2 regions of the Pseudoduganella sp. GW821-FHT12E03 genome follow, and region 1 is predicted to be linked to the other one. Evidence: predicted binding sites of a transcription regulator. Region 1 holds the regulator's gene; the other holds the start of a gene.
What was found. The regulator FNR, encoded in region 1, switches genes on or off when oxygen is low (the NO sensors DNR and NnrR bind a similar motif). The targets are predictions, from matches to a motif close to TTGATNNNNATCAA.

Region 1 (3,407 bases):
AAGGAGGGCAGTCCTCCATCCTAAGCGTTCTTGGACGCGGCGAAAAGGCCCGATTCAATCGTGCGCCGGTCTTTTTTGCAGAATAGTGCGGTTTTTCAGTATTTTGTGGAAATTGATGTACGTTACTCGGGTGAATAGATTCAAGGCCATTAATAATGTGGTTTCGGAAAGGTTATGCCATTGACTATTTGCCGTGGGAATTAGCATATTTGAAATAATTCTATGGGGCATACGGTCCGCTTCGTACAATGCGAAGATTGCTCCAATTCAAATCACTGTATGGATCCGATGCACCCTTCCCACGTCAAACCAGCGCCGGTCGGTTTCTGGCAAGCGTTCGCCTTTTGGCTGAAGCTGGGTTTGATCAGTTTCGGCGGCCCGGCCGGGCAAATCGCCATCATGCACCAGGAACTGGTGGAAAACCGCCGCTGGATTTCCGAACGGCGTTTCCTGCATGCGCTCAATTACTGCATGGTGCTACCGGGACCGGAAGCGCAGCAGCTGGCCACCTACATCGGCTGGCTGATGCACCGCACCTGGGGCGGCGTCGTGGCGGGCGGGCTGTTCGTCCTGCCATCGCTGCTGATCCTGATCGTGTTGTCGTGGATTTATATCGCGTTTGGCGACGTGTCCGTGGTGGCGGGGCTGTTTTATGGCATCAAGCCCGCCGTCACCGCCATCGTGGTGCAGGCGGCGCACCGCATCGGGTCGCGCGCGCTGAAAAACAATGCGTTATGGGCGATTGCCGCCGCCTCGTTCATTGCGATTTTCGCCTTCGATGTGCCATTCCCGCTGATTGTCCTGGCGGCCGCGCTGACGGGATACATCGGCGGCCGCATGGCGCCCGCCACGTTTGCCATTGGCGGCGGCGGCGGCCATGGCGGCGCCGAGGCGTCGTATGGCGCGGCGCTGATCGACGACACCACGCCGCCGCCGGCCCATGCGCGCTTCCGCTGGCGCAAGCTGGCGCTCATCGTTGTGGCCGGCGCGGCGCTGTGGACCTTGCCGATGGGCGCGCTGACCGCGCTCTTTGGCTGGCACCACACGCTGACGCAAATGAGCTGGTTTTTCACCAAGGCGGCCCTGCTGACCTTTGGCGGCGCTTATGCGGTGCTGCCGTATGTCTACCAGGGCGCGGTCGAACACTATGGCTGGCTGACGCCGCGCCAGATGATCGACGGGCTGGCGCTGGGTGAAACCACGCCGGGGCCGCTGATCATGGTGGTGGCGTTCGTCGGGTTTGTCGGCGGCTATGTCAAGGCCGTGTTCGGGCCGGACGCGCAATTCCTGGCGGGGGCAACGGCCGCCGCGCTCGTCACGTGGTTCACCTTCCTGCCCTCGTTCCTGTTCATCCTGGCCGGCGGCCCGCTGGTGGAGTCGACCCATGGCGACATTAAGTTCACGGCGCCGCTGACCGCCATTACCGCCGCCGTGGTCGGGGTGATCCTGAACCTGGCGCTGTTTTTCGGCTACCACGTGTTGTGGCCGGAGGGGTTCCATGGGCGCTTCGACCCGTGGTCGGCCGTGATTGCCGCCGGGGCCGCGGTGGCGCTGCTGCGCTACAAGCGCAATGTGATCCACGTGATTGCGGCCTGCGCGGTGGCGGGACTGGGCGTGAAACTGGCGCTGGGTTAAGCCAGCGCCATGCCAAGGCGGCAAGGCCTTGTCACGGATCCCCTACATTAACTCATGGCAATGCCCGATACCGTGACAGCGCCGGGAGCGCGATACTGGTGTTCATCGAGGACGTGCAACGCACACCGAACAGGAGCAGCCCATGAATACCGTGATTCCCATCGCCGCCGCCAACGCCAGCACGGTGGCGCCAGCCGCCAAATCGGGCAAGGTCAATTGCACGCTGTGCAGCTTTAACCGCTTTTGCCTGCCGCAAGGCCTGGCCGACAGCGACGTGGCGCGCCTGGACCAGATTATCGCCCGCCGCCGCCGTCTGGCGCGCGACGAGCAATTGTTCAGCATGGGGGCCTCGTTCGGCAGCCTGTTTGCGGTGCGCCTGGGCCACTTCAAGACGGCGCAAGTCAATATCCACGGTGAGCAGCAGGTGACGGGCTTCCACATGGCGGGCGACTTGCTGGGGATGGATGCGATCGGTTCGGGCTTGCACAACTGCAGCGCCACCGCGCTGGAAGACAGTGAGGTCTGCGAAATCCCGTTTAACCGCTTGCAGGAACTGGCGATGCAGACGCCGTCGCTGATGCAGCAATTCCACCGCGTGCTGGGCCGTGAAATCCAGCGCGAACAGGCGATCATGCTATTCCGCGGCAGTATGCGCGCCGACCAGCGCATGGCGCTGTTCCTGCTGAACATGGGCGCGCGTTACGCGGCGCGCGGCTATTCCTCCGCCAGCTACCAGTTGCGCATGTCGCGCGAAGATATCGGCGGCTACCTGGGGCTGACGATCGAAAGCGTCAGCCGCCTGCTGGCCCGTTTCCGCAAGCAGGGCTGGATCAAGCTCGACAACCGCGATATCCGGCTCCATGACCGCGACAGCCTGGAAGCCCTGTCGACCGGACGGGAACCCGGCGCGGACAGCACCATTGCCGCCGAGGCGTGCGCCGCCTGAAGGGTTGTCATGCACGTTGAATGCCTCATGCCGGCGCCCCCGGACCCGGCGGACTGCTCCCAATGCGCGATGGGCAACCTGTGCCTGGCCGGCGGGTTGCGGCCCGGCGAGTTGGCGCAACTGGAAACCATCGTGGGCGGACGGCGCACGCTGATGCGGGGCGAATACCTGCACCGCGCGGGCGACGCTTTCGTCAAGCTGTACGCCATCCGCAGCGGCCACCTGAAAACGCTGCGCCATGCGCACGGCAATTGCCAGCTCACGGGTTTTCCCATGGAGGGCGAGTTGCTGGGGCTCGATGCGATCGCCGACGGCTGTCATGACACCGACGCGGTGGCGCTCGAAACCTGCGAAATCTGTGAAATTCCGTTTGACCGGTTGCGTGAATTGCTGGTGGCGGTGCCTGCGTTGATGGACCAGTTCCACCGTGCGCTGAGCCGTGAAATCCAGCGCCAGCAGGCCTCCCTGTTCCTGATGGGGAATGCGCGCGCCGAGCAGCGCCTGGCGCTGTTCCTGGTTGGATTGCGGGCGCGCTATGCGGCGCGCGGCGCGCCGTCCACGCAAATCCAGCTGCGCATGTCGCGCGATGAAATCGGAGCCTACCTGGGCTTGACGATGGAATGCGTGTGCCGCTTGCTGGCGCGCTTCCGCAAAGCGGGATGGATCACGCTGACGGGCCGCCACCTGACCATCGTGGACGGGCCGCGGCTGGCGGCGCTGGCAGAGGGCGTTTGCCAGGAACCACTGGTGTAGCGCCACTTAACCCGGCGTGCCTTCCCGTGCTATTCTGCGCGAAAAGGTCACGTGCCGGGTTGGCGACAAGGGG
Region 2 (3,407 bases), on a different contig from region 1:
CCGCGATTTCATGCGACGCCGTGGTGATGGCATCGGTACCGGAGCGCACTTCGCCGACCACGCCCAGCAGCGCATCGTTCATTTTCTTCAATGCCTGCAGCAGGCGGCCCATTTCATCCTTGCCTTCCGCCTCGATGCGCGAAGTCAGGTCGCCGGACGCCACGGTTTCCGCCACCGCCACCGCGCGGTTCAGCGGCACGGTGATGGAACGGGTGATGAACCAGGCCACGCTGATGCCCATCGCCATGGCGACCGTGCCCAGCGCCAGCTGCATGATGAGGGCATTGCTGTAGACCTGCTCCACGTCGGCGCCGGCTTCCTCCATCAACCTGGTTTCGTGCGTGAAGACGTCGTTCAGCGCCGCCAGCGCCCTGGCCTGCACCGGGCCGGTTTCCTTCAACAGGTATTCGACGGCTTCGGCGCTTGCGCCTTCCTTGCGCATCTGGATCAGCTTGTTATTCTTTTCCGCACCGCTGGCCAGCGCCTCATCGACGGCGGCCAGCAGGGTTTTTTCCTTATCTTCCGTCATCATCGACGCCAGCTTGTCGCGGGCGTCCTTGTAGCGCTTGCGGGCTTCGTCCACCTTGGCCAGTTCCGCGTTCATCTGCTCCGGGGTCGAGACCACGGTCATCGTGGTCAGCGCCAGCGTGATGCTGCGAACGTCGCCGACCATGCTCCTGACAGCGGCCATCTTCACGTTTTTGTCGTTCAGAATGTCTTGCGTGCGGTTGCCGATGCGCGACATCGAGGCCAGGCCCAGCAGCATCATGGCTGTCAGCAAGGTCAGCACCACGCCAAAGCCGAACCCCAGGCGCATCCCTATCTTCAAATTCGCAAGCGACATGTCTCCCCCTATAGTAATTTCCAGAAGAATGTCACATCCTGGCCCGGGTGTCTGCCCGCCGTGATAAGGGAGTTATTGCGTTTGTCGTCATGCAACAACGTTGACGGAAGAGACATCCCCGCAGCAGTAAAATCCCTATACGGAGACGGGAAATTACGCTATGCAGCGGGATATCGAAAAACACGAATGGCTGTTGCGCCGCAATTGCTCGCTGACGCCGCGCCAGACGGTGGCGGCCTATGGCGCGCTGTGCGGCCTGTCGCTCAGCGTGGCCCTGGTGTTCCTGCTGCAGGGCGTGTGGCAAGTGCTGGTGTTTACCAGCATCGAGCTGGCCGCCGTCACTCTGGCTTTCATTTTGTATGCGCGCCACGCCGCCGACTATGAACACATCGTGCTGACGACGGGCTGCCTGCTGGTGGAGCGGGTCTCGGCCGGACGGGCGTCGCAAACCGTGCTGGAACCGTACTTTACGCGCGTCGCCAAGCCGGCGTCGCCGCGCGGCCTGGTGTTGCTGGAAGCGAATGGCACCACCCTGGAAGTCGGCGGATTCGCCGCCGACTCTCAGCGGCGCCGGCTGGCCGACGAGTTACAGCAAGCGCTGCGCGATCAGAAGCGGTAGCCGAAGCCCGCGCCAAACAGGACAGGATCGACCTTGGCGCGGCTGGCCTTGGCGCCGCCAATCAGCACATCGCTGCGGATCCGCACTTTTTTCACGTCGAAGTTCAGCGACCAGTGGTCGTCCAGCCGCACGTCGGCCCCGGCCTGCAGGGCCAGGCCGATGCTGTCATGTTCCAGGCTGGCGCCGCCGTTCAGCAGGCGGTTCTTTGAAAACGTGGTCCAGTTCACCCCCACCCCCAGGTAGGGGCTGACCGTATTGCCCGGTGCAAAGTGGTATTGCGCCAGCAGGGTCGGCGGCAAGTGGCGGAAGGTGCCGATGGCTTTGCTGTCCAGGTACACGGTGTGCTTTTGCGGATAGGTCAGCACCAGTTCCGCCGCCAGATTGGGGGTGAAGAAATAAGAAATATCCGCTTCCGGGATGGTCTTGCCGCTGACGTGGATTCGGTCCGCCGCGCCCGTGCCGCCGACCGGATCGGATTTGTCGGCCGGGTCGATGTGCACGGCGCGGGCGCGGATCAGCCAGGCGCTGTGATCGGCGGCTTGCGCAGCAGTGGCGCCCAGGGCGGCAACGGCCGCAAGGAGGAGGGAGATGGCTTTAAGGTTGCTGGCTTTCATACACTTTTTCTTTCTTTGCTGTTGAGTTTCAAACAAAGTGTATGAATCCCAAACAGTAAAAACTTTGATACAAGTCAAAAATGGCAAAAGGAAAATGTGGGGTGTAAGATAACCAGCGCTTTCCGGCCCGGGCCGGACCACCCTTCGCAGGAGAAAGTATGGCCAGGCTGAACGTCAATGGAGCAATCCGGGAATTCGATGCGGAGGGGGATACCCCGCTGCTGTGGGCGCTGCGCGAGCAGCTGGGGCTGACCGGCACCAAGTATGGCTGCGGTGTCGCGCAATGCGGCGCGTGCACCGTGCACATTGACGGCGAAGCCACGCGCAGCTGCGTGCTGCCGATCTCCGCGCTGACGGAAAAACAAAAGATCACCACCATCGAAGGCTTGTCGAAAGACGGCAGTCACCCGGTGCAAAAAGCCTGGGCCGCGCTGGACGTGCCGCAATGCGGTTTCTGCCAGTCCGGCATGATCATGGCCGCCAGCGCGCTGCTGAAACAAAAGCCGAAAGCCACCGATGCAGACATCGACGCCGCCATGACCAATATCTGCCGCTGCGGCACGTATAACCGCGTGCGCGCCGCCATCAGGGTGGTGGTCAATAAGGCCGCCCCGAAATCGGCCGGCCTCGCTATCGAGCATATCCAGCGGACGGGAGACAAGGCATGAACGCGCCCGCATCCGCACCATCGGCGTCGCGCCGGGGCTTCCTGAAAATCACCTCGTTGGCGCTGGGCGGCCTGGTGGTGCCGTTTGCGATTCCCCTGGACGCCGGGGCGCAGCAGGCCGGCGCGCAGCCGCCGGAAGTCAATGCCTGGGTGGTGGTGAAGCCCGACGACACCGTGGTGATCCGGATCGCCCGTTCGGAAATGGGCCAAGGCACCCTGACCGGCCTGGCGCAGCTGGTGGCGGAAGAACTCGATGCCGACTGGTCCAGGGTCACCACGGAGTATCCAAGCCCCGGACGCAACCTGGCGCGCAACCGCGTGTGGGGCAGTTATTCGACGGGCGGCAGCCGTGGCATCCGCGAATCCAACGAATACGTGCGCAAAGGCGGCGCGGCGGCCCGCATGATGCTGGTGCAGGCGGCGGCCGATCAGTGGCAAGTGCCGGCGGCGGACTGCCGCGCCGCCAACGGGGTGGTCAGCCACGCCGCCTCGGGCCGCAGCGCCACCTATGGCCAGCTGGCGCCAGCGGCCGGCAAGCTGGCGGTGCCCACCGACGTCAAGCTGAAAGACCCGAAAGACTGGAAGCTGGCCGGCAAGCGCCTGGCGCGGTTGGACACGGTCGACAAAACCACGGGCGCGCAAGTGTATGGCATGGACTTGAAG

Region 2: AC1RRC_RS11375 (OmpW/AlkL family protein) is a predicted target of FNR. The motif match lies at 2,142-2,155, and genes of this name have one in related genera.

Annotation. Positions count from the first base shown of each region.
Region 1 is NZ_JBXAQJ010000002.1:828,011-831,417, forward strand. Features, by position in the region: gene chrA (chromate efflux transporter) at 289-1,635, shown strand; gene fnr (fumarate/nitrate reduction transcriptional regulator Fnr) at 1,778-2,581, shown strand; gene AC1RRC_RS07330 (helix-turn-helix domain-containing protein) at 2,609-3,334, shown strand.
Region 2 is NZ_JBXAQJ010000004.1:77,633-81,039, reverse strand. Features, by position in the region: gene AC1RRC_RS11385 (methyl-accepting chemotaxis protein) at 1-844, opposite strand, end outside; gene AC1RRC_RS11380 (DUF2244 domain-containing protein) at 1,005-1,463, shown strand; gene AC1RRC_RS11375 (OmpW/AlkL family protein) at 1,451-2,077, opposite strand; gene AC1RRC_RS11370 ((2Fe-2S)-binding protein) at 2,236-2,745, shown strand; gene AC1RRC_RS11365 (xanthine dehydrogenase family protein molybdopterin-binding subunit) at 2,742-3,407, shown strand, end outside.